DNA from 2 places in the Streptomyces sp. NPDC058008 genome. Region 2 is predicted to be linked to the other one. Evidence: riboswitches for the same ligand, from Rfam matches in the RefSeq annotation. Region 2 holds a riboswitch; the other holds the start of a gene.
The links. A riboswitch is a leader RNA that binds a small molecule or an ion and turns the genes downstream of it on or off. The one in region 2 is predicted to bind cobalamin.
Positions count from the first base shown of each region.

Region 1: it holds a riboswitch for cobalamin, as region 2 does, so the genes downstream of both, ACFVS9_RS08485 (energy-coupling factor ABC transporter permease) here and ACFVS9_RS33190 (prenyltransferase/squalene oxidase repeat-containing protein) in region 2, are expected to answer to the same signal.

Region 1 covers NZ_JBHVQX010000006.1:230,699-245,397, reverse strand. The annotation lists gene ACFVS9_RS08550 (SDR family oxidoreductase) at 1-419, opposite strand, end outside; gene ACFVS9_RS08545 (twin-arginine translocase TatA/TatE family subunit) at 551-781, opposite strand; gene ACFVS9_RS08540 (sporulation protein) at 909-1,907, opposite strand; gene ACFVS9_RS08535 (MarR family winged helix-turn-helix transcriptional regulator) at 2,068-2,565, shown strand; gene ACFVS9_RS08530 (MMPL family transporter) at 2,660-4,789, shown strand; gene ACFVS9_RS08525 (TetR family transcriptional regulator) at 4,999-5,667, shown strand; gene ACFVS9_RS08520 (SDR family NAD(P)-dependent oxidoreductase) at 5,664-6,440, shown strand; gene ACFVS9_RS08515 (NAD(P)-dependent alcohol dehydrogenase) at 6,504-7,544, shown strand; gene ACFVS9_RS08510 (SulP family inorganic anion transporter) at 7,735-9,216, opposite strand; gene ACFVS9_RS08505 (hypothetical protein) at 9,485-9,880, opposite strand; gene ACFVS9_RS08500 (energy-coupling factor ABC transporter ATP-binding protein) at 10,356-11,222, opposite strand; gene cbiQ (cobalt ECF transporter T component CbiQ) at 11,219-11,968, opposite strand; gene ACFVS9_RS08490 (energy-coupling factor ABC transporter substrate-binding protein) at 11,975-12,343, opposite strand; gene ACFVS9_RS08485 (energy-coupling factor ABC transporter permease) at 12,352-13,068, opposite strand; cobalamin riboswitch at 13,098-13,282, opposite strand; gene ACFVS9_RS08480 (universal stress protein) at 13,349-14,278, opposite strand; gene ACFVS9_RS08475 (hypothetical protein) at 14,608-14,699, shown strand, end outside.
Region 2 covers NZ_JBHVQX010000052.1:2,750-17,448, reverse strand. The annotation lists gene ACFVS9_RS33195 (hypothetical protein) at 55-1,467, opposite strand; cobalamin riboswitch at 1,590-1,665, opposite strand; cobalamin riboswitch at 1,754-1,902, shown strand; gene ACFVS9_RS33190 (prenyltransferase/squalene oxidase repeat-containing protein) at 2,096-4,759, shown strand; gene ACFVS9_RS33185 (hypothetical protein) at 4,756-5,673, shown strand; gene ACFVS9_RS33180 (energy-coupling factor transporter transmembrane component T) at 5,679-6,866, shown strand; gene ACFVS9_RS33175 (ABC transporter ATP-binding protein) at 6,863-8,518, shown strand; gene ACFVS9_RS33170 (ECF transporter S component) at 8,515-9,345, shown strand; partial or broken gene ACFVS9_RS33165 (precorrin-6A synthase (deacetylating)) at 9,380-9,538, opposite strand; gene ACFVS9_RS33160 (hypothetical protein) at 10,368-10,604, shown strand; gene ACFVS9_RS33155 (SMI1/KNR4 family protein) at 10,658-12,016, opposite strand; gene ACFVS9_RS33150 (chloramphenicol phosphotransferase CPT family protein) at 12,251-12,892, opposite strand; gene ACFVS9_RS33145 (squamosa promoter-binding protein 15) at 13,260-13,658, opposite strand; gene ACFVS9_RS33140 (DUF6461 domain-containing protein) at 13,765-14,322, shown strand.

The DNA.
Region 1 (14,699 bases), on a different contig from region 2:
ACCTCGGCGCGCGACCGCAGGTGCGGGGACAGTTCCCGTTCCGGGACGTCGGCGGGGGTGAGGCCGCCCAGGTAGACGATCCGGCGGACGCCGGCCGCGCGCGCCTGCTCGCCGAAGATCCGGGCCGCCTCGCGGTCGGTCTTCTCGAAGCCCGGCCCGGCGGCCAGCGCGTGCACCAGGTAGTAGGCGACGTCGATGCCGCGCATCGCGGCGGCCACGGACTCCGCGTCGGTGACGTCCCCCCTGACCACCTCGGCCTCGCCCGCCCACGGGTAGTCCCGCAGCTTCTCCGGGGTCCGCGCCAGACAGCGCACCTCGTGACCGGCGTCCAGGAGCTCGGGTACGAGGCGGCCCCCGATGTATCCCGTCGCGCCCGTCACCAGGCACCGCAGTCCGTCGCCGTTGTCCTTGCTCTCCATGACCCCTCGTTCCGGCTCGTGTCTCCTTCGTCCACCGTGGGCCCGTTCGGGGGATTCCGCTTGCCGGCGGGCCCGGGACACGCCGAAGCCCACCCCTCCGGGTGGCGGGGCGGGCCAGGGGCTGTGCGGGGTCAGGGCTTCTCGGTGGCGGAGCCCCTGATGACGCGCGGGTCGTCCGCTCCGCCCGCGTACGGTTCCGTGGGCGCGGCGTGCGGTGTGCCGTCGGACTTCAGGGCCTTCGCCTCGCTCTTCAGGATCCGGGCCGACTTGCCCAGGGAGCGGGCGAGTTCGGGGAGCTTCCTGGCACCGAATATCAGGACGACGATGATGAGGAAGATCGCGATCTCGCTGATTCCGAACATGACGGCAGTCTTCTCCCTGGTGGGTGTGAGGCGCTCCCCGCGCGGCCCCGGGTGAACCGGTGCCGCGGCGGCGCGCCAAATCTACAGCACTGTAGAAGGACGCGGCAGGGCGTCTTCCGGCCCGGGCTCAGTCCTCGTCGCCGCCCTCTTCCTCCTCGTCGCCCTCGAAGAAGTCGCCCACCTCGTCGATGACTTCGGCGGCGACCAGTCCGCCGACGACGCCCACGGCGACGCCCGCCGCACCCGCCGCGATCACGGTGCCCATTCCCGGGCCGGACTGCTGCTGCGGGTGCCCGCCGTACCCGCCGTGGTGCCCGTACTCGGGAGCCCCGTACCCGGGGGCCCCGTACGACGCGCGGGCCTCGGCCAGCGACCGGACCCAGCCGTCCACCTCGGCGGCCCAGTCGCGGCCGTGGACCTCGTGGTGGCCGATGGTGAAGCGGGTGAGCGCGTCACCGCCCCCGGAGAAGTGGCCTCCGCGCTTGTCGGCCTCCAGGACGACCTCCAGGGCGCCGGGGCCGGCCAGGAACGTCACCTCGAGCTCGTTGATCCGGTCCGCGTACTGCGGCGCGGGCGCGAGCTCGATCTCCTGGTAGAAGGGCAGCCGCTGACCGCTGCCGCTGATGTGTCCGAGCTCCAGATCGGCGGACCTGAAGCCGAACCCGAGCTGCCCGAGCGCCTCCAGCACCGCCTCCTGGGCGGGCAGGGGGCGCACCGTGAGGCGGTCGAGGTCGCCCTTGTCCCTGGCTCCGGCGAGCGAGAGCTCGGTGCGCACGCCGAGGACGATCCCCAGGTCCTGGCCGTAGAGCTCGGTGACCGGGGTCTCCCACGGGAGCGTCACGCCGAAGGGGATGGCGCGCTCCTCGCCCTCGGCCAGCACGAAACCGCCGCCGACGGTGAAGCGTTCGAAGACCACGGAGCCCTCGCTCTCGCCGTCCTCGTGCTCCGCCTCGACGTGTGCGACGAGCTCCAGCGTGATGTGCTCGATCGTGGAATCGGCGTTGCCGCCCTTGAGCCGCACCTCACCGCTCAGCCCGCCACCGGGAACGGCCGCGTCGTGCTGCAGCACCGTGTCCACGGTGGGACCGCCCACGCCGAGTGAGCCGAGCAGCTTCTTGAACACCATCGTGGCGTTCACTCCTTCTTCCGTACGCGGAGAACGCTTTCAGCCGCGTTTCTACACAACTGTAGAAGTATAGAGGGGAGATGGGCCGCGGAAGAGGTCTTCGCGCGGGTCGCTCCAGGAGAGTCGGAGCGCTGTCGCGCCGCGGATCTATCATGGGGCCGTGAACAGTGCAGACGAGCCTCGCGACGGATCGGGCGTGGACGCGGCGGCCGGGATGTCGGAGCTCCAGGCTCTCGCCGTGGAGCTGCGCCGGATGAACGGCGAGATCAACCGGCTGGTTCACGCCTTCGCCCATGCGCAGGGCCTGCACGCGACGGATGTCCAGGCGCTCGGCGCGATCCTCGACGCGCAGGTGCCGCTGACCCCCGGTCGGCTGCGCGAGCACCTCGGTCTGACGTCCGGCGCGGTCACCGCGTGCCTGGACCGGCTGGAGCGCGCGGGGCACATCCGGCGCGCACGGGAGAGCTCCGACCGCCGTGTCGTGCACCTGTACTACGAGTCCGGGGCCAAGGCGGTCGCGCGCTCGTTCTTCATGCCCCTCGCCGAGGCCGCGGCCGGCGCGCGTGCCGCGTCCGGGCCCCAGGAGCTCGAAGCGGCCCTGCGGTTCCTCGCCCGGATGAACGGCGAACTCGCCGGCATGCAGGTCCCCCGGCGCTGAACCCCGGGCCGGTGCGGAGGCACCCTTCGGGGCATGTAATCTCAATCATTGAGATACATCATGATTGAGAGATAGTGGCCGACCCAGGAGTGTCATGCCCACCGCACCGAAGCCGGGTCCCCGGCTGATTCTTGTCCCCGTGTTCCTCGTCCTCGCCTGGCTCGTCGTGGGCGGAGCCTTCGGCTCGTACGCCGGCAAGCTCGGGGAGGTCTCCACCAACGACCAGGCGTCGTTCCTGCCCCGGAGTGCCGAGTCCACCCGGGTCGTCGAAGCCCAGAAGGCGTTCAGCAGCCAGGCCACCGTGCCCGCCATCGTGGTCTGGACCTCGGAGAAGGACGGCCGGGAACTCGGCCCGGAGCAGCGGGAGGCGGCGACGGCGGCCCTCGCCTCCCTGGAGGGCGGGCCCGGTGTCACCGGCCGGGTGAGCCCCGCCCTGCCCTCCGAGGACGGCCAGGCGCTGGAGGGCGTCGTCCAGTTGAGGCCGGATCTGGGGGACGGGCTCCCCGACGCCCTCGCACACGTGCGGGCCACCGCGGAAGGCGTCCCGGGAACCGTGGTCGGACTGGCGGGTCCGGCCGCCTCCCAGGCCGACCTGTCGGACGCCTTCGCCGGCATCGACGGACTGCTGCTCGGTGTCGCCCTGGTGACCGTGCTCGTCATCCTGCTCCTGGTCTACCGGAGCGTCCTGCTGCCCCTGATCATCATCATCGGCGCGGTCTTCGCCCTCGCCGTGTCCTGCGCGATCGTCTACGTACTGGCGGACCACGACGTCGTCCGCGTCGACGGCCAGGTCCAGGGCATCCTGTCGATCCTCGTCATCGGAGCCGCCACCGACTACGCGCTCCTGCTCACCGCCCGCTTCCGTGAGGAACTGGGGCGGAAGCCCGACCGGTGGACCGCGATGCGTGCCGCGCTGCGCGAGTCGGCCGGGCCGATCGCGGCCAGCGCCGCCACCGTGGCCCTGGGACTGCTCGCCCTCCTGCTCAGCGACCTGACCAACAACCGCGCGCTCGGCCCCGTGGGCGCCATCGGCATCGTGTGCTCCGTCCTGAGCGCGCTCACCTTCCTGCCCGCCGTCCTGGTCCTGCTCGGCAGGGCCGCGTACTGGCCGTCCGGCCCGAAGAAGGGCCGTGCCGAGCCCGAGTCCGGTTCCACCGGGATCTGGTCGCGGGTCGCGGCACTGGTCGACCGCTCCCCGCGCAAGGTCTGGGCCGTCACCCTGGTCGGCCTCGTGGCCTGCGCCGCCTTCGTGCCGACGCTGAACTCCAAGGGGGTGCCCCTGGAGGAGACCTTCGTCAACGACGCGCCGTCCGTCACCGCCCAGGCGACGCTGGGCCGCCACTTCCCCGGCGGTTCGGGCAACCCCGCCGTCGTGATCGCCGGAGCCGACCGTTCGCAGGAGGTCGTCGAGGCCGCCGGGAAGGTCCCCGGCGTGTCGAGCGTCTCGGTGATGACGGCCGACGGGCGCCCGGGCGGCGGGGAGCCGCTCGTCGTGGACGGCCGGGTCCGCATCGACGCGACGCTGGAGGCCGCCGCGGACAGCGACGCGGCCAAGGAGACGGTCACGCGGCTGCGCGACGCGGTCCACGGGGTGTCCGGTGCGCAGGCGCTCGTCGGCGGCTACACCGCGCAGCAGTACGACACGCAGAGGACCGCCGAGCACGACCGCAACATCATCGTGCCGGTGGTGCTGGTCATCATCCTCGTCATCCTGATCGGCCTGCTCCGCTCGCTGCTGATGCCGCTCCTCCTCGTGGCCACCGTGGCGCTCAACTTCCTCGCCACACTCGGCATCTCGTCCCTGGTCTTCGAGCACGTCCTCGGGTTCAGCGGCACCGACTCCTCCGTCCCGCTGTACGGATTCGTCTTCCTGGTCGCCCTCGGCGTCGACTACAACATCTTCCTGATGTCCCGGGTCCGTGAGGAGTCCCTGATCCACGGCACCCGGCAGGGCGTGCTGCGCGGACTGACCACCACGGGCGGGGTCATCACCTCCGCGGGCGTCGTCCTGGCGGCCACCTTCGCGGCCCTGGGGGTCATCCCGCTCGCCTTCCTCCTCCAGATCGCGTTCATCGTCGCCTTCGGGGTCCTGCTGGACACCCTCGTCGTCCGGTCGCTCCTGGTGCCCGCCCTCGTCAGGGACATCGGCCCCACGGCCTGGTGGCCGGGCGTGCTGAGCCGGGGCCGTGAGAAGGCGCCGGAGGGGACGGGCTCCCCGGCGTAGCGGAAGCCGGTGTCACCCGGACGGCCCAACGGCCGTCCGGGGCGCGGGAGAGGTCCGGGGCGAACACGTCGTTCACCCGGGCCTCTTCCTTTCCCGCCCGGCGGCCTCGGCGTCCCTCCGGCAGGGAAGGAGAACGGGGGAGCGGGGCACTTCCATGTCCCATCGGGACAGAAGTCCCACTGGGACATTTAAAGGTGTACGGTGCAGTCATGCAGGAGACAGGGAACGTCCCGGAACGGCGCAGCCGCAAGGCGCGCAGGACCCGGGACGCACTGGCGCGGAGCGCGTTCGATCTCGTACTCGACCACGGTCTGCGGAACGTGACGGTCGAGGAGATCGCGCAGGCGGCCGACGTCGACCGGCGCACCTTCAGCCGGTACTTCCCGAACAAGGAGGCCGCCGTCCTCGACGCAGTGCGGGGCGACGGCGACCGGATCAACCGAGCGCTCCGCGAGCGCCCTCCGGCGGAGCCACCGCTCACCGCCTACCGCCGTGCCGTCCTCGACTGGCTCGACGACACGGAGGCGGAGCCCTGGCACCTGAGGCCGCGGATCTTCGACCTGCTGGTCATGGCCGAGGAGGAACCGACCCTGTACGCGGCGTACCACCACATCCGGGTGGACGCCCAGGAGGAGTCGGTCGTCATTCTCGCGGAACGGCTCGGGACGGACCCGCGGCAGGACCTGCGTCCCGCCGTGACCGTAGCCGCGGGAGCCGGAGCGCTCCTCGCGGCCCAGGCGGCATGGGTACGGGGCGGCCGGCCGGCCGCCCTGCCCGAGCTCGTCGTACACGCCTTCGACGCCCTCTCCGTCGACCTGCTGGAATCCCGGCAGGACGGGCCGGCGCCCCACAGCACCACGCAAGGAAGCACATCATGAGCACCAACCTCCCCACCGCCTACGAGGCGGAGTTCGCCGGCAAGGTCGCCCTCGTCACCGGCGGAGCGTCCGGCATCGGCCTCGCCCTCTCCCGGCGCCTCGCCGCGAGCGGCGCCGCCGTCGTCATCGCCGACCACAACGCCGAGAGCGCCGACAAGGCCGCCGACGAACTGAAGGCCACCGGCGCCCGCGCCGCCGCCGTCGCCCTGGACGTCACCGACCCCGCCTCCGTGGAGGCCGGCGTGCGCTTCGCCGTCGACACCTTCGGCGCCCTGCACCTCGCCGTGAACAACGCCGGCATCGGCGGCCCCGCGCAGACCACCGGCGAGTACGGGATCGAGGACTGGAACAGGGTCGTCGCCACCAACCTCAGCGGCGTCTTCTACTCGATGCGCTACGAGCTCCCCGCCATCCTGGCGGCCGGAGGCGGCGCCGTCGTCAACATCTCCTCGATCCTCGGCACCAACGGTTTCGCGAACTCCCCGGCGTACGTCGCCGCCAAGCACGGCGTCGTCGGCCTCACCAAGACCGCCGCACTCGAGTACGCCGCGCAGAACGTGCGCGTCAACGCGGTCGGCCCGGGCTTCATCGACACCCCGCTGCTCCGCAACACCGACGGCCCGGCCCGCGACCACCTGATCTCCCTGCACCCGGCGGGACGCCTCGGGACGTCGGAGGAGGTCGCCGAGCTCGCCGCCTTCCTGCTCTCCGACCGTGCCTCCTTCATCCACGGCAGCTACCACCTGGTGGACGGCGGCTACTCCGCTTCCTGACCCCCGAGTGGCGCGCCGCCACCACGGGAGTGACAAAGGAAGTACGGAGAACGAAGGAGAGTCATGAAAGCCGTCCAGTACCGCACCATCGGCGCCGCGCCCGAGGTCGTCGAGATACCCGAGCCCGTCGCGGGGCCCGGCCAGATCCTGCTGAAGGTCACCGCCGCGGGTGTCTGCCACTCGGACATCGCCGTGATGAGCTGGCCCGCCGAGGGCTTCCCCTACGAACTGCCGCTCACGCTCGGCCACGAGGGTGTCGGTACGGTCGCCGCGCTCGGTGAGGGCGCGGTGGGCGTCTCCGTGGGCGACTCGGTCGCCGTCTACGGCCCGTGGGGATGCGGCACCTGCGTGAACTGCGCGGAGGGCCGGGAGAACTACTGCCTGCGCGCCGCCGACCTCGGCATCAACCCGCCCGGCCTCGGCAACCCGGGCGCCATGGCCGAGTACATGATCGTCGACGACGCCCGCCACCTGACGCCGATCGGCGACCTCGACCCGGTCAAGACGGTCTCGCTGACCGACGCGGGGCTCACCCCGTACCACGCGATCAAGCGCTCGCTGCCGAAGCTGCTGCCCGGCGCCACCGCCGTGGTGATCGGCACGGGCGGTCTCGGCCACGTCGCCATCCAGCTCCTGCGCGCCATGACCGCCGTACGGGTCATCGCCCTCGACGTCACCGAGGAGAAGCTGGCACTGGCCCGGACCGTCGGCGCCCACGAGGCCGTCCTGTCCGACGAGAACGCGGCGGCCAAGGTCCGCGAACTCACCGGCGGTGTGGGCGCCAAGGTCGTCCTCGACTTCGTCGGCGCCGAACCGACCGTGAAGACGGCCGGAGCGATGGCCTCCGTCGACAGCGACGTCACCATCGTCGGCATCGGCGGCGGGCTGCTGCCCGTGGGCTTCGGAGTGCTGCCGTTCTCGACGTCGGTCACCGCACCGTACTGGGGCTCGCGCAAGGAGCTCGCGGAGGTCATCGAGCTGGCCCACGCCGGTGCGGTCGACGTCCACGTCGAGACGTACTCCATCGACGAGGCCCCGCTCGCCTACGAGCGGCTGCACGACGGCAAGATCAACGGCCGCGCGGTCATCCTGCCCAACGGCTGACCGCCCGCGGCCGCCTGTCCGGGCGGCCGAGTGCCGGAACCGACTCGCCGGGACGCCCGCGGAAGGCGCCCCGGCGAGTCGTCCGCGTTCAGGGTCCCGGAGCCCCGACGGGGTCACCCGGCCCCGGGGCGGCGTCAGCGCCCCGGAGCCCCGGATCCCCCCACCGGGGCCCTCACGGCCCCGGTGGGCCTCAGGAAGCAGCCGCCGCCACGTCGCGGGTCAGCCGCACGGGCTCGGTACCGGACGAGCTGTGCCGTTCCGCCCAGTTCTCCAGGGCCGTGCGGCAGGCGTGGTCCAGGTGGTGCATCCCGGAGAGGTCCAGGTCGATGGGCCGGTCCTTGGGCAGGGCCTCCAGGCTGTCGAGTATCTTCGGCAGCCGCAGGAAGGTCGCGTTGCCCGAGAGCCGGGCCTTGACACGGTCGCCCCTGCTGTCGACGACCTCCACCTTGATGTGCGAGGCGTCCCAGGCCGCCTTGGCCACGGACAGGGCCAGGCCGGCGAGGACCCCCTCGAACATGTTCACGGTCACGATGGCCACGGCCGTGACCACCAGGATCAGCGCCTCGCCGCGGTGCTCACGCCACAGCGCCACGAGCGGTCGCAGCGGGATCAGCTTCCATCCGGCGTGGATGAGGATGCCCGCGAGGGCGGGCAGCGGGATGAGCGCCAGCGCCGACGGAAGCAGCGCCGCGAACAGCAGCAGCCACACACCGTGCATCACCCGGGACGCCCGGGTCCGCGCGCCCGCCCGCACGTTGGCCGAGCTGCGCACGATGACCGCGGTCATCGGCAGCGCGCCGAGGATCCCGCACACCGTGTTGCCCGCGCCCTGGGCCATCAGCTCCTTGTCGTACTGGGTACGCGGTCCGTCGTGCAGCCGGTCCACCGCGGCCGCGCTGAACAGGCTCTCCGCGGAGGCGATCAGGGTGAAGGCGGCGATGGTTCCGAGCAGGCTCAGGCTCGCGAGGCCCCCGAACTCGGAGAGCGCGGGGACCTGGACGGCGTCGAGCAGCCCCTGCACCTGGACCGTCTCGACCGGCATGTCGAACGCCAGCGAGGCCAGGACGGCCAGCACGACCGCCGCGAGTGCGCCCGGAACGGCCCGCACCCGCTTCGGCATCCTGTTCCAGCCCACCACCACGGCTATGGTCGAGGCGGCGAGCGCGAGTGAGGCGAGAGCGGCGGGGCTGGACACGGCGTCGGCCAGCAGCCCGGGGATGCCGGTCATCTTGCCGGTGCCGGAGAGCGGAGCCTCGACGCCCGCGGCGGCGTAGAGCTGCCCCGCGATGAGGACGAGGCCGATTCCGGCGAGCATGCCCTCGACGACCGAGAGGGAGATGGCCCGGAACCAGCGGCCCAGCCGCAGGGCGCCCATGCCCAGTTGGAGCAGGCCCGCCGACAGCACGATCACCCCGAGCGCGGGCAGACCGAACGTCTGGACCGCCTCGAAGACGAGCACGGTGAGGCCGGCGGCCGGCCCCGACACCTGGAGACTGCTGCCGCGCATCAGACCGGTGACGAGACCGCCCACGATGCCGGTGATCAGACCCAGCTCGGCCGGGACGCCCGAGGCGACGGCGACGCCTACGCACAGGGGCAGGGCGACCAGGAAGACGACGAGAGACGCGGCGAAGTCCTGCCGCAGGTGGGGGTACTTGCCGAGAAGATCCATGGGGGCCCTCATCCCGTGCGGAAGGGGGCGGAGCGCACGTCGCCGGGCGGGGGTGCCCAGACGGCCGTGTCGCTGGTGTGCAGTACTTCTACCGCAGGGTGATCGACGTGGGATCGCATGCCAGTGGTTCCTCCTGGCGCGCCGGAGTGCGGCGCGTCGGTACGCGTACGAGAACTGGGGCCTTGAGGGCACGTCGGCATGACCCCCCGTCGACGGGTCCGGTGGGACCGCGGGCAGGGGGTGGATGTGCGCAGTGCCTCGGGTCAGCTCAGCAGCGGAACACCTGGAGCACGGGGACCGAATGGGCGGCCGAGGATCTGGAGGTGTGGAGCGCGTCGCCTCGCGCGGCGACGGCCGCCGGCGGGAGCATCCCGTCGGCCTCACCCGTCACGGCGGAACGCGGCGGCGCGTCGAGGGGCGGAACGGTCGCGGACCGATGCCGGTCGCGCTGGCGCAGGAGGCCGTTGGGCTCCGCCCCGCGGTCGTGGGTGCCGCACGTGACGTACGCCGGGTGGTGGTTCTCCGCGCCGGTCGCACGCGGAAGTCCGTCCGCACGCATTCCCGGAGCGGCGGTGTGCGCGTGTGCCGACGAGGTGCCGGAGTACGGGGCCAATAGGAAGCCCATCAGGAACGCGAGCACGAACCGGACTGCCGCTGCGCGCACCTTCACCTCCCGCTGGATCCATCCTTCCTTCCGGACGCTAACAGGCTTGAGGGCTTATGGAGTTAACCCTTTGTGAAGAGTCCGAAAGTAGATGCCGAAGGAGTTGAATCGTTCGCTGCGCACCCTGTGGCCTGCGCATGTGCTCACGATCTGTTCTCAGTATTCGAGACTGCCGGCGATCGTGTGGCATATGCATATGCCCTTCGGGAGGCGTCATGCATATTCGTACAATGGTTCGGCTTAAGGGGGCGTGTTAACACCAGGTAAAGATGGCCGGGAAATGCCGGACCATTGCCGTGCGCCGTACGGGCTCCGCCCCGCGCCCGCGCGTGGACTTCGCCACCTGAGGTGAACACGGCGATATTCGGTGAGTGAGTGGCGCGGGTCGCCCCGGGGGCCTGGAGTGGTGTCGTCCCTTCGTTCCGTGCGGGAACGGACGGCGTCCCCTGAGGGGGTTCTCCCTGCCCCCGGGGCGTCAGCCGTCGGCCGGTGATCCCTCGGCGCGGGCCGGCGCGGCGAAGCCCGCCGCGAGCTGCTCCGGGGTACGCGGCCCGGGTTCCGCATCGGCCAGCAGGCCGTGCGCGCGCAGCAGCCGCGTCGTCGCGACGCCCCACGGCAGGCGCAGCCCTGCCTCCCGCAGGAGCTCGGTGCGGGACAGCACCGAGGGCGCGGGACCTGCGCGGACCCCGGCCGGGGTGAGGAGCGCGGCGTCGTCCGCCCAGCGCAGGGCGAGATCGACGTCGTGGGTGGCCATCATGACGGTGGTGCCGGCGTCGCGGAGGGCGCCGAGCGTGTCGAGCAGGCGTTCCTGCCCGTCCGGATCGAGCCCCGCGGTCGGCTCGTCGAGGATCAGCACACGGGGCCGCATCGCGACCGCACCCGCGATGGCGGTCCGTTTGCGCTGTCCGTAGGAGAGCAGATGGGTGGGGCGGTCGGCCAGGGCGGTGATGTCGAGGGCGGTCAGCGCCTCGTCCACCCGGGCGCGGACCTCGGCGTCGGGCAGGCCGAGATTCAGCGGCCCGAACGAGACGTCCTGCGAGACGGACGCCGCGAACAGCTGGTCGTCCGGGTCCTGCACCACCAGCTGGACGGTGGTGCGCAGCCGGGTGAGCCCCTTGCGGTCGTACGTGACGGGGCTGCCCTCGACCGTCAACTGCCCGGTGCGCGGGCGCAGTCCGCCGCTGAGCAGACGCATCAGCGTGGTCTTCCCGCTGCCGTTCCGGCCGAGGAGGGCGAGCGCGCGCCCCTCGTGCGCCTCGAAGTCGAGCCCGCTGAGCACGGCGGGACCCTCCTCGTACGCGAAGGACGCGTCCCGCAGGGCGAGCAGCACGGATTCGCTCATGACAGCGGCCTTTCCAGGGCGAAGGTCAGGGCGGTGAGCGCCACGAGCAGCGTGAGGCTCACCGCCACGAACCGGACGGAGACACGGGCCTCGGGCACCAGGACACGCAGGGTGCCGTCGTAGCCGCGCCCGGCCAGCCCCGACTGGAGGCGCGCCGCGCGGTCGAAGGCCCTGATGAACGCGGTGGCCCCGAGGCCCGCCAGGGACCGCCAGGCGGCGGCCCGGGTGGTGTGCCCGAGCCGGGCCGCCTGCGCCTCCCTGATCCGGCGCATCGAGTCGAGGAGCAGGAAGCTCATGCGGTACGTCACCAGGGCGACATCCACGACGGGCGCGGGCACCCCCGCCTTGACCAGGCGCGGCAACAGGTCGGACATCGGGGTGGTGAACGCGAACAGCAGGACCCCGAGCGACCCGGCCGAGGTGCGCAGCAGCAGTTCAGCGGCCCGTACCGGCCCCCCGTCCGCAAGGGTGACGAGCCCGCCGGGCCCGCCGACCTGCACGAGCAGGGTGGCGGCCCCGGTGACACAGAAACCCAGGGGCACCTTGTACGCCCGCCACAGGTGGCGGGCGCTCACACCGGCCGGCCCGAGCAGCACCGCCAGGGCGGCGGTGAGGATCAGGGCCGCCCCGGGCCAGGGCGGCAGCGAGAGGGCGAGGACCGTGAGCCCCAGACCGAGGACGGCCTTGTCCAGGGGATGGCGGCGGCGCCAGCGACTGCTGTGCGCCGCCGCGTCGATCGGCAGCACGTGCGCTCAGGTCCTTCGGGCCGTCGCCCCGCCGGCATCACTGCCGGCGCCGCCGCCGTCCTGTCGCGCGATGGCGCGCAGCTCCCCCTGACGGCGCCCGCGCCGCAGTCCGAAGTAGTAGGCGAGGACACCCGCGCCGAGTGCCGCCTGCAGGGCGAACAGGGCGGACTCGATCTCACCGGACGGCGGTTCGTACAGCGGGGAGAACCAGGGTTCGTAACCGGGATCGATCTCGGTGATCGCCGTCTCGGCCTGCGCGTCGGAGCCGCTGAACGGCTCCTTCTCCCCGTCGCCGAGGCCGAGGGCCAGAGGCAGGACGGCCAGCGCGGCCACGACGAGCAGCAGAAGCGCGTTGATCTTCGTGTTCCGGGTCATCCTCGTGTTCATCGGGCCACCGCCTCGGTCTCCGCCGCGGACTTCGCGGACCGGTCGCGCCGGCCCGAGAGGAACACGCCGAGCCGGGTCAGGTCTCCCTTGCTGGACTGCACGAGGAGACGCATCACCAGCACCGTCAGCAGCCCCTCGCTCACCGCCAGCGGGATCTGCGTGACCGCGAAGATGGAGCCGAACTTGCCGAGCGCGCCCAGGAATCCACTGCTCGGGTCCGGGAAGGCGAGCGCCAGCTGCACGCTGGTGACGCAGTAGGTGGACAGGTCCGCGACGAACGCCCCGAAGAAGACCGCCACCATCAGCGGAACGCCGTACCTGCGCAGCAGTCTGTAGACGGCGTACCCCGCCCAGGGCCCGACGATCGCCATCGAGAAGACGTTGGCGCCGAGCGTGGTCAGGCCGCCGTGCGCGAGCAGCAGTGCCTGGAACAGCAGGGTGATGGTCCCCAGGACCGCCATGATCGGCGGGCGGAACAGGATGGCTCCCAGCCCCGTACCCGTGGGGTGCGAGCAACTCCCTGTCACTGAGGGGATCTTCAGCGCGGAGAGTACGAACGTGAAGGCCCCGGAGGCCCCCAGGAGGAGCGTGCTCTCAGGGTTCTCCCTGACCTCACGCGTGAGTGACCGGACTCCGTGGACGACGAACGGCGCGGACGCGACACCCCAGGCGATCGCGTGCGCCGGAGGCAGAAAACCCTCGGCTATGTGCATGACTCGGCAGACCCTCTCCAGCACCTCGTGGATGGTTGAAGCGCCTTGGCCGGTCTCCTGGCTTACGGGTGACACCGCCCGAACTCCGCCTTCCCGGGTCACAAGGACCCAGTGGCTGCCCGCGAGGGCCGGAGCCGGACTTCCCGATCACAGTGGCGAGGGCCGCACCGGCATCACACCGGATTTCCCGTTCACCAAGGCGAGGTGACAGTAGTGCCGGGCGGGGGGCGAAGACAAGCGGCACCGTCCCAGGTCCGTGCGGGGCCGCGTGGCTCCCACCTCAGTCCTCGCCCTCCGCGAGCCCCTCCCCGGCCACTCCTCCCGCGTCACGGAGGTAGGGCACGATCTGGACCGGGCAGTGGGAGTGGTGCAGCAGCGCGTGCACGACGTGGCCGAGTCCCAGGACGGACACCCCGCGCCGCTCATGGCTCCCCATCACCAGGAGCTGGGCGTGCCGGCTCGCCTCCACGAGCGCGGAGGCGGTCGACCGGGCCTCGACCACCTCGGTCCGCACGGTGAGGCCGGGACGGCCTTCGCGGATCCGGGAGGCCAGCGCCTCCACGGGCCGCTCACCGGGGTCCGCGTCCCGCCCTGCCTCGTCGTGCGGGAGCTGCCGGGCCCCGAACCGGGCCAGCAGGTTCCGGACGCTCACCAACCGCAGAGGGCTGTCCCAGGCCAGCGCCTCCTGTCCGGCGCGTACCAGCCACCGGGCGTCGTGCTCGTCGCGCACGGCAGCGGTGACCGGCGCGCCGTGCGCCCGCGCGGTCTCCCCGCGCACCACGACGACGGGCGCGGGACTGCCGACGACGACACCCAGGCCCACCGAACCCAGCACGAGGGGGCCGAACCCGCCGGCGCCCCTGCTCCCGACGACGATCGTGCCGCTCGGCCGGACGGACGCGTGAAGCGCCGCAACCGGCTTCCGGCGGCTGAGCTTGACCGTGACATCGAGCTCGGGGAACCCCTGCCGGACCTCCGCCGCCGCCTCCGCCAACAGGTCGCTCCCGGCGGCCCGTACGTGCTCGGACGTCTCGTACGAGGCGAACCGGTCCAGGCGGTCCAGATCCAGGGCGTGCACGAGCACCAGACCACGCCCGTGCCGCATCGCGTCGGCCGCACCCCAGAGCGCGGCGGCCCGGGCGTGCTGCGACCCGTCGACCCCCACGACCGTCCTCGAATCGTGCGGGGCCTCGGACGGGCGTGTACGCATCGCCGCTCCTCACGCTGCTTCGGTGTCCGCACGTTCCATGCTGACACCGCCGGAGGGAACGCGGCCAGCGCAGGGGCGCCGACCAGCGCGTATGCGGCGCGCGGCCCGGGACGCGCGTCACGGACCACCCGGCACGGCGGCGCGCGTTCCCGTCCTGACCCGTCTCGTGACGCGCAGCGCACAGCGCACGGAGCCGTGGGGAGGCCGGGCGACCGGCCGGCGCGGGCCGTGCCGTGCCGTGCCGCGGGGTGGGTAATGTCGGAGAGTTGTGTGCGGCGGATGAAAGTGTGAACTTCGTATATGCGGTGGGTGCTAGCCTCCCTGCGGTCATGATCGAACGCATACGGGGGAGGCGCGCGGTGGGTTACGACGACTACCGGATCAAGGCCGGCATGACAGGCCAGGCCCTGCAACTCGACGA
Region 2 (14,699 bases):
GGGAGCCGGAGCATGGCAGGAGCCCGGCCCCCGGGGCATCAATCCATGTGGAGGTCAGGCGCCCCAGCGCAGGGCGATGGTGTCGCCCGCGTTGATCACCTTTGCGCGCGAGGCCCCGGCGAAGGCCGACCCGTCGACGCTGACCTTCCAGCTGTCGGAGCCGCTGTTGGCCTTGCCGTTGAGTGCGGTGATCGTGCCCGTTCCGGTGGCGGGGGTCACGCTGCTGACGCAGCCGGTCGGGGTGGCCGTGGTCGTGGCCGAGTCGAGGACGGTGCCCAGGGTTGTCGTGGTGCCGGACGGGGTGAAGGCGACGGAGCAGACCTTCAGGCCGCCTGCGCCGTCGTCCACCGTGATCGCCAGCTTGGTGGCGGTGCCGGAGGTGAAGGCGCTCTGGGCGACCCACTGCGGTGCCCCACCGGTCGAGGGCGTGGGGGGAGTGGCTGTGAAGCCGCCACCCGCGACGGCGCGGAGGCCGTCGATGGACGCGTAGGCGGAGGGTGTGGTGTCGCTGGGGAGGTATTTGAAGCCACCGCCAGGGTTGAACTGCTGGGCGATGAGGAAGTCGACGGGGGTCTTGCCCGCGGAGGTGAGGAAGTCGCCGGTCTGCGGGTTGATGCCGCAGGCGTTGAGGCCGGACACGGCCCAGCCGTTGGAGTCGGTGTTGACGCCGAACATGGCGTTGAACGCGCCGCTCGTCGGCACCAGCTTGCTCTTGAGGAACGCCTTGGCCTGTGCGATGTCGGTATCGGTGTTCGGGACCCCGGAGACGCAGAGCGCGGCCATCGCGGCCCCGGTCATGTCGATGTCGCTGGTGGCGGCGAGCTGCGTCGGGTTGCCCTCGGCCTTGCCGTAGTCCCAGCCGCCGTCATTGTGCTGGTTGGCGCGGATACGGGTGACGAGCGCGTCGCGAAGGGGCTGGGGCGTCCGCTGTGCTCCCGCTTGCGTCTTCGCTCCGCCGAGGGCGAGCGCGGCGAAGACGGTGCCGTTGAAATTCGCCGAGGGGCCGAAGTAACCCGGTTCGGCCGTCTGCCAATAGCCGTAGATGTCGGCGACGAGGTTGCGGGAGGCGGAGACGCGGGCCGGGTCGATGCCGGCCGCATAGGCGTTGAGCGAGGCCCGTTCGTAGTCCGTGACCACCGGAGTCGCCGACGGCCACCCAGCGGTCGCGAGCAGTGTGCGGTAGACGGATCTCGCGTTCTTCGTGGTGTCGCCCCCCGGCGTGACGTCGACGGCCGCAGTTCCTGCCGAGGCGAGTGCACTGAAGGCCCACTCGTTCGACAGACCGGCGCCCGCGTACGAACCGTCCGAGGCCTGGAGGGACTTGAGATAGGCGACACCATTCGTCTTCGAGGTCGCGATCTGGGCCGGCGTGGCGGTGGCCGCGGCCGGCAGAGCACTCAGGCAGAGCGCCCCGAGGGAAAAGGTTGCCGTGAACGCCAGACGAGGGGAGATCGACATACGGGGCATGGCCTGCTCCTGGGATGAGGGGCGTGTCGACCAGGCCCGGCCTCCTGCCTCGGTGCGGGCAGCAGTGGGCAAGGCCGCCGCCCGAACGCGTGGACCGGCTTCCTGTGGTGCACCGCCGCCATGGGCATTCGGGCTCAGGACGGCCCTCTGCCGTCCCACACCGCTGCGCGTCAGCCCCGGACTCTCACCGGGTTCCCCCACGTGGCAGCCCAGGACGCTACCCCAGGCGGCCGAGTCCTGCCAGCAGTCCCGCACGATCCCCTGTGTGCGCTGCGCTACGGCTTCTTGACGCCATGTGAATTCACGTGCTCCAATCCGCCTGTTAAGCACTGAGTTCCAGGGGAAGCCGGTCGAAATCCGGCGCTGACCCGCAACCGTAGGCCCGGCATCGCCGGGCGAGCCGGATTACCTGGGGCCTGATCTGCAGCGATAAGCGCCGTCGCGGACTACGGCGTGGACGACCGGCCCCACCCGCCACGCATCATGCGGTGAGGGCCCCTCAGCCACGTGCGTGTCCCCACGGAAACAGCACGAGGGGGCAGCGGTGGGGACCGCGGAGCGAAGAGACCGGCAGCCGGGGGGCAGAGCGTTCCTGTCCCTGATATCAGTGGCATTCCTGTTGCTCACCATGTCCGTGACACTCGTCACCGTCGTCACTCCGGCCGCAGCGGACCCCGTCGAGGACTGCACGGGCACCAAGGGCGCGGTCGTCGCCGTGGACTTCGGCCCCTTCGGCGGCGAGGTGGAGCGCGGCTGCGACGCGACGCCGACGACCGGCTACGAGCTCCTCCGCGAGGCGGGCTTCACCACCGAGGGCACCGAGCACGACGGCCCGGCCTTCATCTGCCGCATCGGCCTCGGTACCGGCACGCAGTACCCCACCACGGACAAGGAATCCTGCGTACTCACCCCGCCTGCCACGGCCTACTGGTCGTACTGGATCGCATCCCCGGGACAGAAGAAGTGGACGTACAGCCAGTACGGGGCCATGGACCGCAAGCCGAAGGACGGCGACGTCGACGCGTGGGTGTTCGGCGGCACCGACATCGGCGGGACCACCGGCAAGCCGACCTTCACCCCCGACGAGGTACGCGCGGGCGGTGGTACCGAGCCCCCCGACCCCGGAAACCCGCCCACGGTCCCGGCCGGTGAGATCGACGTCGCGGCTGCGGCTGCCTGGGTCGGCGGCACGCTCCAGGACGGCGAACGCGTCGTCGGCGAGGGCACCGACGCCCCCGACTACCTGCTGACCACCGAGGCGGCCTACGCTCTCGCCGCCGGCGACGGCGCGAGCGCCACCCTTGACAAGGTCACCGCCTTCCTCGCCGCTCACACCGGCGACTACGCCTACCCGTCGGGGACGGACCAGGCCCCTGACGCGACGGCCGCTGCCCGGCTCGCGCTCGTCGCCGAAGCGACGGAGGCCGATCCCCGGGACTTCGGCGGCCACGACCTGATCGCCGCCCTCCTGGACAACGTGTGCGCAGCAGGTCCCGACGCGGGCGAGCCAACTCCGGGATGCACCGCCAAGGGTGACTTCCGCAACGCAACCTACGGGGACGGCCAAGCGCTGGCCCTACTGGCCCTGCTCCGCGCCGGTGCCGTACCTCCGGCGGAGAGCGTCGAACGGCTGATCCAGTTGCAGTGCGACGACGGCGGAGTCACCGGCATCCTGATCCGTCCCGGCGAGAACTGCGACGGCGACCCCGCCACCACCGGCCTCGTGGCCCTCGTGCTGCACGAGGTCAGCGGGCAGGAAGCCGCTGTGGCCAAGGCCCGCGCCTACCTCAAGAAGGCTCAGGGCGAGAACGGCTCGTACCCCGGATACACCGGAGCCACCACAGGCAGCGTCAACGCCACCGCGTACGCTGCTCAGGCGCTCCGCGCCCTCGGCGACACCGCCCACGCGGACGCGGCTGTCTCCTGGCTCTCCCGGGAACAGCTGGACGGCGGCGGCTTCGGCTTCGAGGAAGGCGCGACCGACCCGGCCCTGTACGCGACGGGACCCGCCGTGCTCGCCGGCGCGGGCACCGATCTCGCCCGGCTGACGACGAAGAAGCCCGATCCGACCGGTCCGCCGACGACCGGACCCCCCACCGACGACCCGACCCCTCCCGCCGGTGAAGGCCCCGACCTGAAGAAGGGCGTCGCCTACCTCACCAAGGGCACCAACCTCAAGCAGGGGCAGTACTACACGGCTGGTCCTGGTTCGGCCCGTGCGGACTTCGGACTCACCATCGACGGCGCCTACGCACTGGCGGCCACCGGCCTGAACGACGACAAGCTCCGGGGCATCGTCGACTTCCTCGACGAGGGAGGCAAGGACGGCGATGGCAGGACTCTCCAGGACTGGACGGGAACCGGCACCGAATACGCGCTCGGCGGTTCCCTCGGCAAGGCCGCCCTGCTCGCCCAGGTGGTGGGCCGAGACCCACGTGCCTTCGGGGGCCAGGACCTGATCACCGCTCTGGAGAAGTCCGTGTGCACCGGGCCGAGCGAGGCCCCGGACCGCAGCTGCGCCGCCAGGGGCGCCTACACCTACGCCCCGTCCGTCTTCTCCCAGTCGCTGGCGATCATGGCCCAGGTGCGGGCCGGTGAGAAGAACGCGGCGGGCGAGCCGATCGCGTATCTGGAAAGCCTTCAGCACGACAGCGGCGCGTGGCCCAGCCTGATTCCCGCCACGGGCGACTCCGACGTCGACTCCACCGCCATCGCGGCCATGGCCTTGGGCCTGGCCGGAGGCGAGAAGGCGGACAAAGCCGTCGACAAGGCCCTGTCCTGGATCGCGGGCAAACAGCTCTCGGACGGGGGCTTTCCCGGCGCGGCCGGCAACTCGGTCAACTCCGCCGCCCTCGCGGTCCAAGGGCTCTCGCTCGACGCGAAGCGGTACGCGGCGGAGATCGCCAAGGCCCGGAAGTTCCTTGCGGGCCAGCAGAACACCGACGGTGGCTTCAACGTTGCCGAGGAGGGCCAGCGCGGATCCGATCTGCGTGCGTCGACCCAGGCGGTCAGCGGAACAACTGGGGTCTCCTTCGGCACTCTGGAGCGCAGTCTGACCGGCACGGCGCCGCAGCCCGTGCCCAGCCCTGACGCCTCCACTCCGACGATCATCACTCCCGGGGACACAGCCGGCGGTGCAGGCGGCATCGTCGACACCGACGGCGGTGGTGGAGCGTTGGCCTCCACAGGTGCGCAGGTCGGTGCACTCGTCGGCCTTGCGGCCCTGCTGGTCGCCACGGGGTGGCGCACGGTCGTCGTTGCCCACCGCCGTGCGGCAGGAGGACGGATATGAGGGCCCCCTCATGGCGCCGAGCCGTGCGAGCGCCGTCCGCGCTTCTGCTGTCGGCTGCCGCGCTGACGGCTACCGCCCCGTCGGCGGCAGCGGATCCGCAGGCCATGGGCCGGTGCACCACAACCTCAGGAGTCGTCCTCGCCGTCGACTTCAGCCACTGGGGCGGCCCGGTCTACCGGTCCTGCGGCACCACACCCACGACCGGATACGAGCTCCTCAACCAAGGCGGCTGGCGTACCACCGGCACCGGACACGACGGCCCGGCCTTCATCTGCCGCATCGGATACAGCGGCCACAAGAACGGCAAGCAGTACCCGACACCGCAACAGGATGACTGCGTCCTGACTCCACCGGCCTCCGCGTACTGGTCCTACTGGCACGCCGACCCGGGGGCGAACTCCTGGGAGTACAGCCAGCTCGGCGCCATGCTGTACAAGCCGAAACCCGGCAGCGTCGACCTGTGGATCTTCGGTGGCACAGACATCGGCGGGACCGAAGGACGTCCGCAGCTCACCCCGGACCAACTGCGCGCCCACAACACCCGGCCGACGGAAGACGTCGGAAAGCCCGCCTCTACCGACCGGGCCCCCGCGCTGCCGCCAGGTACCGACACGGGACCGAAAGCCCCCGAGCCGAAGACGCCCGCACCGTCAGAACCGGCCTCCAGCTCGGCGAAGCCGTCCAGGAGCCCGTCGCCGACAGCATCGGCCTCCGAGTCACACAGTCCGCCCCCGACCGCCACCGCCACTCAGGGCACGGAGACGCCGGGCACCCGGACCGAGGTCGTCGACGCGGCCCCCGCTGCCGACGCCCGGCACGACGCGGGTTCCGTACTGCCCGTGGTGATCGGCGGTGCGCTGATCGTGCTGGTCGGCGGAGCGGGTGTGTACGCGGCCCGACGCCGGCCGGAGTAGCCGAGGTGCCGCGAACCACTTCCCAGGCGATCACGCCCGTGTCCGGAACCGTGCCGGACACGGGCGGACGCCGCCTGCCCCGAACCCTGCATCCGGTCGCCTGGTGGATCTGGGCCCTGGCCCTGGCCACGGCGGTGAGCCGCACCAACAACCCGCTGCTGCTGTTCCTCGTGCTCGCGGTTCTCGGGTACGTCGTCACCGCACGCCGTACGGAAGCTCCCTGGGCACGGGGCTTCACGTACTACCTCTACCTGGCGCTCACCGTGGTCGCGATCCGCGTCGTCTTCCGCGCCGTCTTCGCCACCGGCATCACCCCCCACGACCACTTCCTCTTCTCCCTGCCCCACATACCGACACCCGACTGGTACGCGGGCATCCAACTCGGCGGCCCGGTCTCGCTGGAGGCACTGCTGTCGGCTGCCACCGACGGCCTGCGCCTGGCCTGCATGCTGTGCTGCATCGGCGCCGCCAACACCCTCGCCAACCCCAAACGTGCCCTGCGCGTCCTGCCCGGCGCCCTGCACGAACTCGGCGTCGCTGTCACCGTCGCGATCAGCGTCGCTCCCCAACTCGTCCAGAGCGTGCAGCGCGTCGCCCGAGCGCGCAGACTCCGCGCCGGGAGCAGCCAGGGCCTCAAGGCCCTGCGCGGCATCGTCGTGCCTGTTCTGGAGGACGCCCTCGAACGCTCTCTACGGCTGGCGGCCGGGATGGACTCACGGGGGTACGGGCGCGCAGGCACCGCCACCCCACGCTCCCGGCGTGTCACCGGTGCGCTCATGCTCCTGGGCATGTGCGGGCTCTGCGCCGGGGTCTACGGACTTCTCGACGCGACCACGCCCGCGTTCCTCGGCCTCCCGGCCATGGCCGCAGGCGCCGTCCTGTGCGTGGCCGGGCTGCGGCTGGGAGGACGCAGAGTCACCCGCACCACGTACCGCCCCGATCCATGGCTGGTGCCGGAATGGGCCGTCGCCGGGGCCGGAGTGCTCTCCGCCGTCCTGCTCTTCAGCAACATGGGCTACCACGCCGCCGAACTCAACCCCTCCATCTACCCCCTGACCTGGCCCACCCCGCCACTGGTGCCGACCCTCGCGATCCTCCTCGCCGGAACCGCCGGCTTCCTCGCCCCTCCACCCGCGCAGCCCCGCCCGGCCGTCGTCCCGAAGCCACGCGCCGAGAAAGCCGAAGCCACGTGATCACCTTCGACCAGGTCACCGTCCACTACGACGACGCTGCCGAACCCGCCCTCCGCGAGGTCGACCTCACCATCGAGGAGGGCGAGCTCTGCCTCGTCGTCGGCCACACCGGCGTCGGCAAATCCACCCTCCTGGGAGCCGTCAACGGGCTCGTGCCCCACTTCACCGGCGGAACCCTCCACGGCCGCGTCACCGTCGACGGCCGGGACACCGCCCACCACCCGCCCCGGGAACTGGCCGACGTCGTCGGCGTGGTCGGACAGGATCCCCTCGACGGCTTCGTGACCGACACGGTCGAGGAAGAACTCGCCTACACCATGGAGCAGTTGGCGATCCCGCCCGTGGTCATGCGTAAACGGGTCGAAGAGACCCTGGACCTGCTGGGGCTCGCAGACCTGCGCCACCGCGCGCTGCACGAGCTCTCCGGTGGCCAGCAGCAGCGCGTGGCCATCGGATCGGTCCTCACCGCGCATCCACGTGTCCTCGTCCTCGACGAACCCACCTCCGCCCTGGACCCGACGGCGGCCGACGAGGTCCTGGCGGCCGTCACCCGGCTCGTCCACGACCTCGGTGTCACCGTCCTCATGGCCGAGCACCGCCTCGAACGAGTCATCCAGTACGCCGACCGTGTGGTCCACCTGCCCGGCGACGGCCGCGTCGTGCACGGGCCACCCGCCGAGATCCTCGCGACATCCTCCATCGCCCCGCCGATCGTGGAACTCGCCCGTACCGCCGACTGGCACCCGCTGCCCCTGTCCATCCGCGACGCCCGCAGAGCCGCTGCTCCGCTCCGTACCAGGCTGACTCGGGCAACTCCCGCCCCGCTACGCCCGGCCCCACCGGCTGACGGCCCCGCGCTCCTCACCGCCCGTGGCGTCACCGTCAACCACCACGGCGTCCCCGCCGTCCGCGAGGTCGACCTCGATCTGCGAGGCGGCGAGATCACAGCGCTGATGGGCCGCAACGGCTCAGGTAAGTCCTCGCTGCTGTGGGCGCTGCAAGGTTCCGGTCCACGCAGAGCCGGACACGTGCGCGTCACGGGCACCGGGACGGTGGCAGCGAGCGACCCCCATGATCTGTCTGCGGCTCACGCGCGCCGGCTCGTCGGCCTCGTCCCGCAGACCCCGGCCGACCTTCTCTATCTCGAGAGCGTCAAGCAGGAACTCGACCAGGCGGACAGCGAGTCCGCAGGCGCGAGCGGAGCCCCCGGGGCGCGGGAGATCCTCGACCGGCTGGCTCCCGCGATCGCCGACACGACACACCCCCGGGATCTCTCCGAAGGCCAGAAACTCTCGCTCGTCCTGGCGATACAGATGGCCGCCGCGCCCCAGGTCGTCCTGCTCGACGAACCGACTCGCGGGCTCGACTACCGGGCCAAGGCAGCTCTGACGGAGATCGTCGCCGCCCTCGCAGAGGAAGGCCGTACGGTGGTCATCTCCACACACGACGTCGAGTTCGTGGCACGTACCGCGGACAGGGTCGTCGTCATGGCCGAAGGCGACATCGTGGCGGACGGGCCGACCACCGAAGTCATCGTCGCCTCACCTGTCTTCGCGCCGCAGACGGCCAAGATCCTGGCACCGTTGCCCTTCCTCACGGTGGACCAGGTGGCCACGGCTCTTACAGCGGGCGACTCCGGGGATCGGACGTGAACGCCGCCGCAGCGGCGACCGCGATCCGGCTCAACGTCCGCGTGTCGCTCGTCATCACGCTGGCGGCGTTCGTCGGGGTAGTGGCCTTCTTCTGGCCCTTCGTCGTGGCGCCGGGAAAGCTCGGCTCGAACTACGCACCGCCGCTCATCTTCGGAGCCCTCCTCGTCCTCGTGTTGTGCGTGGTGCTCTCCGAGATCGCGGAAGGAGGCATCAACTCCAAAGCCCTTGCCATGCTCGGCGTACTGTCCGCCGTCAACGCGGCGCTGCGCCCTCTGGGCGCCGGAACCGCGGGTATCGAAACGGTCTTCTTCGTCCTCGTCCTGGCGGGACGCGTCTACGGGCCCGGCTTCGGCTTCATCCTCGGTTGCACCTCACTCTTCACCTCCGCGCTGATCACCGGTGGAGTCGGGCCGTGGATGCCGTACCAGATGTTCGGCTGCGCCTTCGTGGGCATGCTCGCGGGATTTCTGCCCCGCGCCACCGGCCGCCGCGAAGTCCTGATGCTCGCCACCTACGGATCGCTTTCCGGCTATCTCTTCGGCTTCCTGCTGAACCTGTCCTTCTGGCCGTTCTCCCTCGACCCCGACAGCTCCATCGCCTACCTTCCCGGCTTGCCGTTCACCGAGCAGTGGCAGCGCTACCTCGCATTCGACCTCGCCACCTCCCTCGGCTGGGACACCGGGCGGGCTGTCACGAACTTCGTCTGCATCGTGCTGGCCGGCCCCGCAGTCCTCACCACATTCCGACGTGCCGCCCGACGCGCCCGCTTCCGGGCGCCGGTTCGTTTCAGCACTTCCCGCCCGACGCCGCCGCCGGACGGGAAGTGAGGCCGGTCGGCAAGCGTGCCGTCCGGGCACCGAATCAGACCTCGGTGCCGTGGGGGTGGATCCTCAGCAAGTAGGTGTCCATGATCCACCCGTGTGCGGCCTGTGCCTCGGCGCGTACCCGGCGGATGCGGTCAAAGACCTCGTCGAGAGGCCCGGAGACCAGGATCGCGTCGGGGGTGCCGACGTAGGCACCCGCAGTCCGGGTTGTCCCCACAGCCGCTCCGCCGGGATGGCCTTCAGCCCCTTACGGAGCAGGGCCGACCAGCCCCTGGACCTACAAACCGCTCCTATCGGCGGCGATGGAGGGAATCGTCCCCGGCTACCTGCCGGCGAGAACCACCGAGGACCACGGCACCCGGGAAGGCGCCACAGCCTGCGCCGGCATCGACGCGCCCTCGCCGCTCTCGCCCGCGACCCCCGTCCGGTGGCAGCCGGCAGCGCCGACGAGAACGGTCTGCGGCGTATCCCGCACAGCCCCGAACTCCTCACCGCCCAGGCACATGGCTGGAACAGGTCCGGCAGACCCAGTTCATGAGGTCGGTAGAAGTCGTCACCGCGCACCACCAGAGCGCCGCGCAACTCGGCAAGGGCCTCGGCCGATTCTCCGGAACCCCCATGCCGTCGAGCGCGACCAGGGCGAACCCCTCGCCCTGGACCGCATCACCCTGTCCGGCCCCGCGCTTCTCCTGGACGCCCCGCTCGACGCCCTGCGCGGACCACGCCCTGCCGAGCACGTGTGGCACGCCTCGGTCCGGGAACGCCCCCGGCGACCGGCTTCTCACGGACACGGAGTGGGCAACCGTCGCCGCCAAGATGGTCGCCGCCGCGGGGATCGCTCCGCACGGCGACGGACACGGCTGCCGGTGGGCGGCCAGGCCGGCCGCGGTGTCACCCAGCTCGGGCGTCGGCGCCACCCACCGCACCAGCATCCCGCATGCCGCGTACCGAGGGCTCAACGCCCTCGGCCGGGCCTCACGTTCGAGGACCTGCACCGGCTGTGCCTCCACGAGTCCAACCCGCGCATGCTCACCGAGGCCGCCACCGTCCTCGGCGCACCCAACGACCGGGTTCACAGCATCAGCTCCACCGTCGGCGCCCTGGCCGGCATCTCCGCCTTCGCCCTCCTCGAAGAAGCCCCCGACACCCACCCGAACACTCCGCACGCCCCGGACGCTGTGGTCTGCGCACTGATCGGCGACATCGCCGGCTCCGTCACCGCCACCCACATCTCCCTGCGCCACCAGCGGCCCACTTCCTGACCGCGCTCGCTCCCGTGGGGCGCGGATCGTCTTGCCTCGTGCAGACCCGCCGATCAAGCCGCAGGGCCGAGGTCTCCCGAGAGGAGCGTTTGGACGATCCGAGGCCGGTCCCAGAGATCCAGGATCTCGTTGGCGATGGCCACGACGGGCAGGTGGTCCTGCTCCCGCACCTTGATGGCTGCGGCTTTCAGGGTACGTGGGACGGCCTCGGCGTCCAGGAGTAGGCGCCATTCCTGCGCGCCGAGTTCCAGGAACTCCAGTCCTGGTAGCCCGGCGACCTCCAGGGGGTCAGATAGCGTGCCGGGCAAGGCGGTGAGAGTGCGCAGATGGGGCAGGGCCCTGAGGGGCGCCAGGCTGAACGGTGCGCCGTGCCGGAAGCCGATGGTCAGGACCTCCAAGTCGGGATGGGCGGCTGCCTGGATGGTCTCCAGGCCTCCGATGCCGACTCTGGCCACCGGAAGGGCTTCTCCACAGTGTTCACGGCGTTCCTTGCGCATCCGGCCAAGGACGAAATCGGTAAGGGAATCAGCCACCAGCTCGGCACCGAGGCTCTGCTCGTGATCGATCAGAATGACCTGCCCGAAGTGTCCGGCGGGGCCGGGAGTCAGGTCGACAGCGAACTCGTCGCCGCCGTTGCTCCCGAAGGTGATCCACCCCGGCGAGCCGGCCAGGCTCTGCACCGCTGCGTCCGGCCCGCCGCTTACCGCACGCTTTGCGCCGGGGTCCCAGCCCAGGTGGCGTACCGTTCCGTCGACGCTGCGCAGATGTTCCAGTCCGGAGGCCTCGCAGCCGATCGCCTCGCCGGCCCGGTCTGCCTCCTCGAGGTCGAAGTCGTCGTCCGAGTACACACGGGTGACCCGGTAGAGCACCTTCATCTCATCGGACAGCGTGACCCCGAGGCGTGCTTCGGCGGCAGCGATCTCCTCTTCCGTCGCGCCGGTGGAGTCCGGCAGCCGCTCGCGCAGCGTCCGCTCCAGCAGCTCCGGGTTCGCCGAAGGCGCCGGTACCGCCCGGAACGCGGGATTGGGGCGACGGCGCCAGGGCTCGGGAAGGACACCGTCGGCAAGGATGAGCACTCCCAGGTCCGGGTAGCCGCAAGCCGGTTCCACGACTGGGGTAGGCCAGACCAACCCGAGCGTGGCCCTTCCGTCCGGGTGGACCTCTGCCCTGAATGCGATCTGCTGAACTCTGCCCTGTGCGAGTGCCCGCTGTATGTCCTTCACTGCGGTCCGCGCCGTCGAAGACATCGGCCCTCGATGGGCAAGGCTCGTGCCGTACTGACCGATGCGTCCCGCGACGCGCGCCGGGCGGTCGGCACGCCGCTCCGTGTCATCGGCCAGCATGAGCCGCAGGACAGGCTCCCAGGTCACAAAGTCCGATACCGACGACAAAGGGGGTCTCTGATCAACCATGCGCTGACCGTACGCGGAGCCGCTGACAGAGCAGGCGCCGGACCGCAGCCCACAACATCCCCGGTGAAAAGGCATGGGCGCTGCCCTGCGGGCTATCTCGAATGCCCAGCCAGGCCAAGTGCGGCGCTCAGGGGCCAAGTGCGGCGCTCAGTCGCAATGACAGGAACCTCACGAATCACGAGCTACAGCTGCCGTGACTGTTCACCAGAATTGACGGCGCGGGGCCGCCGCCCGTCATCGCGGCAGCCCGCCGCCTAACCGCCCCTCTGCTACAGCCAGCGAGTGCGCCCGAAGCACCGTGCGGGCCAGCTCTTGTGCGGGGATCTTGCTGGTATCGACCTTGAGGTCGTACCTGGCCTCATGGGCATGAACCGTCCGCAGGTGCCCCCTCGCCAGGCCCGCCGGATTGCCGCGTGCCGCCTCCCGCTCCTCCAGCACATGGACCGGGCAGTACACCCCAACGAGATAGACCTCTACGCCCGAGAGCGCCTGGAACCAGTCCTCCAGCAGATCGGGAGACAGCAGCATCTCGTCGACCACGACGTTGCAGCCCTTGAGCGCCAGCTTGGCAACCGACGCACAGGCGGCGGCAAGTATCCGGCGGCCGACGTTGCCGTACCGGATGCTGATCAGCTGACGGCCGTCCTCGTCTTGCTCCGACCGGTCGTAGCGGAACCCTTCGAAGCTCAAGAGCCCGCCGCGGCCGCCGGCCCACTTCTCCGGCACCATCGAGAAGAGCGTGTCGATGCCCCAGTACAGGTACGGCTCATCGCTTTCTTCCTGGATCGCGCGGGCCAAGGTGGTCTTACCAGCACTTGATGTGCCGTTGAGAAAGATCACGTGACCCGGGCGGTCATACTGCACAGAGGCTCCCATCCGACCAACATATCGGGCCCGATCAACGACGGTGCAGCCCTCCGACGCAGGAACCCGGCCGAGCTCGCTCGCCTCGGCGGCGCGGTCACCGCTTGCGTAGGTCCAGCGCTCCCCAGGCGAGTTCCGTGCACCAGTTGTCGGCGTACACCTGCACCTTCGCCCGGTGGCATGAACTGCACCTTTCCTTGGAGCACCTCGATGCTGGCGGGTCAAGGAGACAGGTGCTGTCATGGCTCGGGTTCCGGTTCAACTTCCTTGACGTGGCCGCTTTCTGTTGCAGGTTCCGCATCTCGCTGTCGATATCCGCGTTGCGCTATCGACTGGATGCCGGGTCTGACGTGACAGGCGAACTGACAGGTCAGGAACGTCACCCGTTCGGCCAGGCCTCTTCTTCTCGACCTTCGGGCGCGATCTGCCGCAGCTTCGCGCCGTGGAACATCCACACACGGAAGTAGACCTGCTCCTGGTCCATCACGAACAGCTGGACGAACTCGGGGTGCTTCCAGACGATGCGCTCGACATGCGCCACCAGACCGGCCAGGTCGGCGTGGTTGAGCGCTCCGGCGTAAACGTCGCATTCCGGGTACTTGCCGCCACCCCAACGCGTGTCGCTGCCGGTGGTTTCGTTGAGCGAGCCGACCCAGCCGACAGCGCAGGAACCGAAGCCTCGCCGCATGGCAGACGTCTGCAACCACCGGCTCAGTTCTTCGGCAGCCGGTCGATCATCCGGCTCGACGGAGATCATGACGTTGGCGACGTGACTCATGTCAGGATTCAACACAATCACGGAGCTTTTCCAACCTCACGCTATCCAAGTTTTTGCATCATGCTAGCCAGATCAAAGACACCGGACGAGCTCCTTCAAGACTACGGTGTACCTCCGCAAAAATAGGGGAGATAATGAAACTGGAGGAAGCCTTAAATGCGACAAGGTAGACCATCTGATCAGAGTGGGCGGATTGCGAGGCTGGTCTTTCGGCTACGAAGACGGAATCTCCCTGGGAATGACCAAAGAGGTGCGCGAAAGCGTTTCTCGCGACACGGAAACCCTGGAGATTGAGATTTTCAAGGGCGGAGATGGAACAAACTTCTTCCGGCGAATGAAGAACGGTAGACGCCTCGAAGCTTTCGAACCGAGAAACCCGATCGATGTCTTCGGCGATGGACCCTTCCTCATCTCGGAAGTAATGCGGGAGAAGTTCCAGTCTGATAGAGAGGGCCGACGGGCCATAATCGACCTCACCAACGCCATCTCTGAGAACTACGGCATTACAGTCGACAGGGGAGTTCTCAAAAGGGCCCCTTGTGACAGCGGCTCTCCGAAACTGATCCGAAGCTCACGGGGCTCGTACCGCGCACAGGGAGGCGCGGCAACCCAGGCGGCCAAGCCGGAGACCGGCGCCAGCACTCCGCAGGTGATGACCACCTGACGGAACCCGAGGGTAAGCCCCAGGTCAGCACTGTCCACACCAGGCCCGTCAGGACCGCACCGCCGACCACGGCGACGGTCAGGACCATCGCTGTTTGGCACTCAGGTGTTCGTTGGCGTCGCTGATGCGGCTGGCGGGGCGCATCAGCGTCAAGATTGCGTGCCACAGCTTTGGTCCTCTCGCCTGTCAGGCTCAGCGAGCGACGCTTCGATCAGTGTTACGGCAGCCGTCCTCTCCATCAGAACGACGGTCACGCCGAACGGGTCGGGGTGGTCCAGCTTCGTCGGGGTTAGGGAGAAGTTCACCGCGGCCTGGGTCGGCGACACCAGCTCGCCGCCGGAAAAGTAGAGCGTTTTCAGGTATCTGGCCCGATAAAC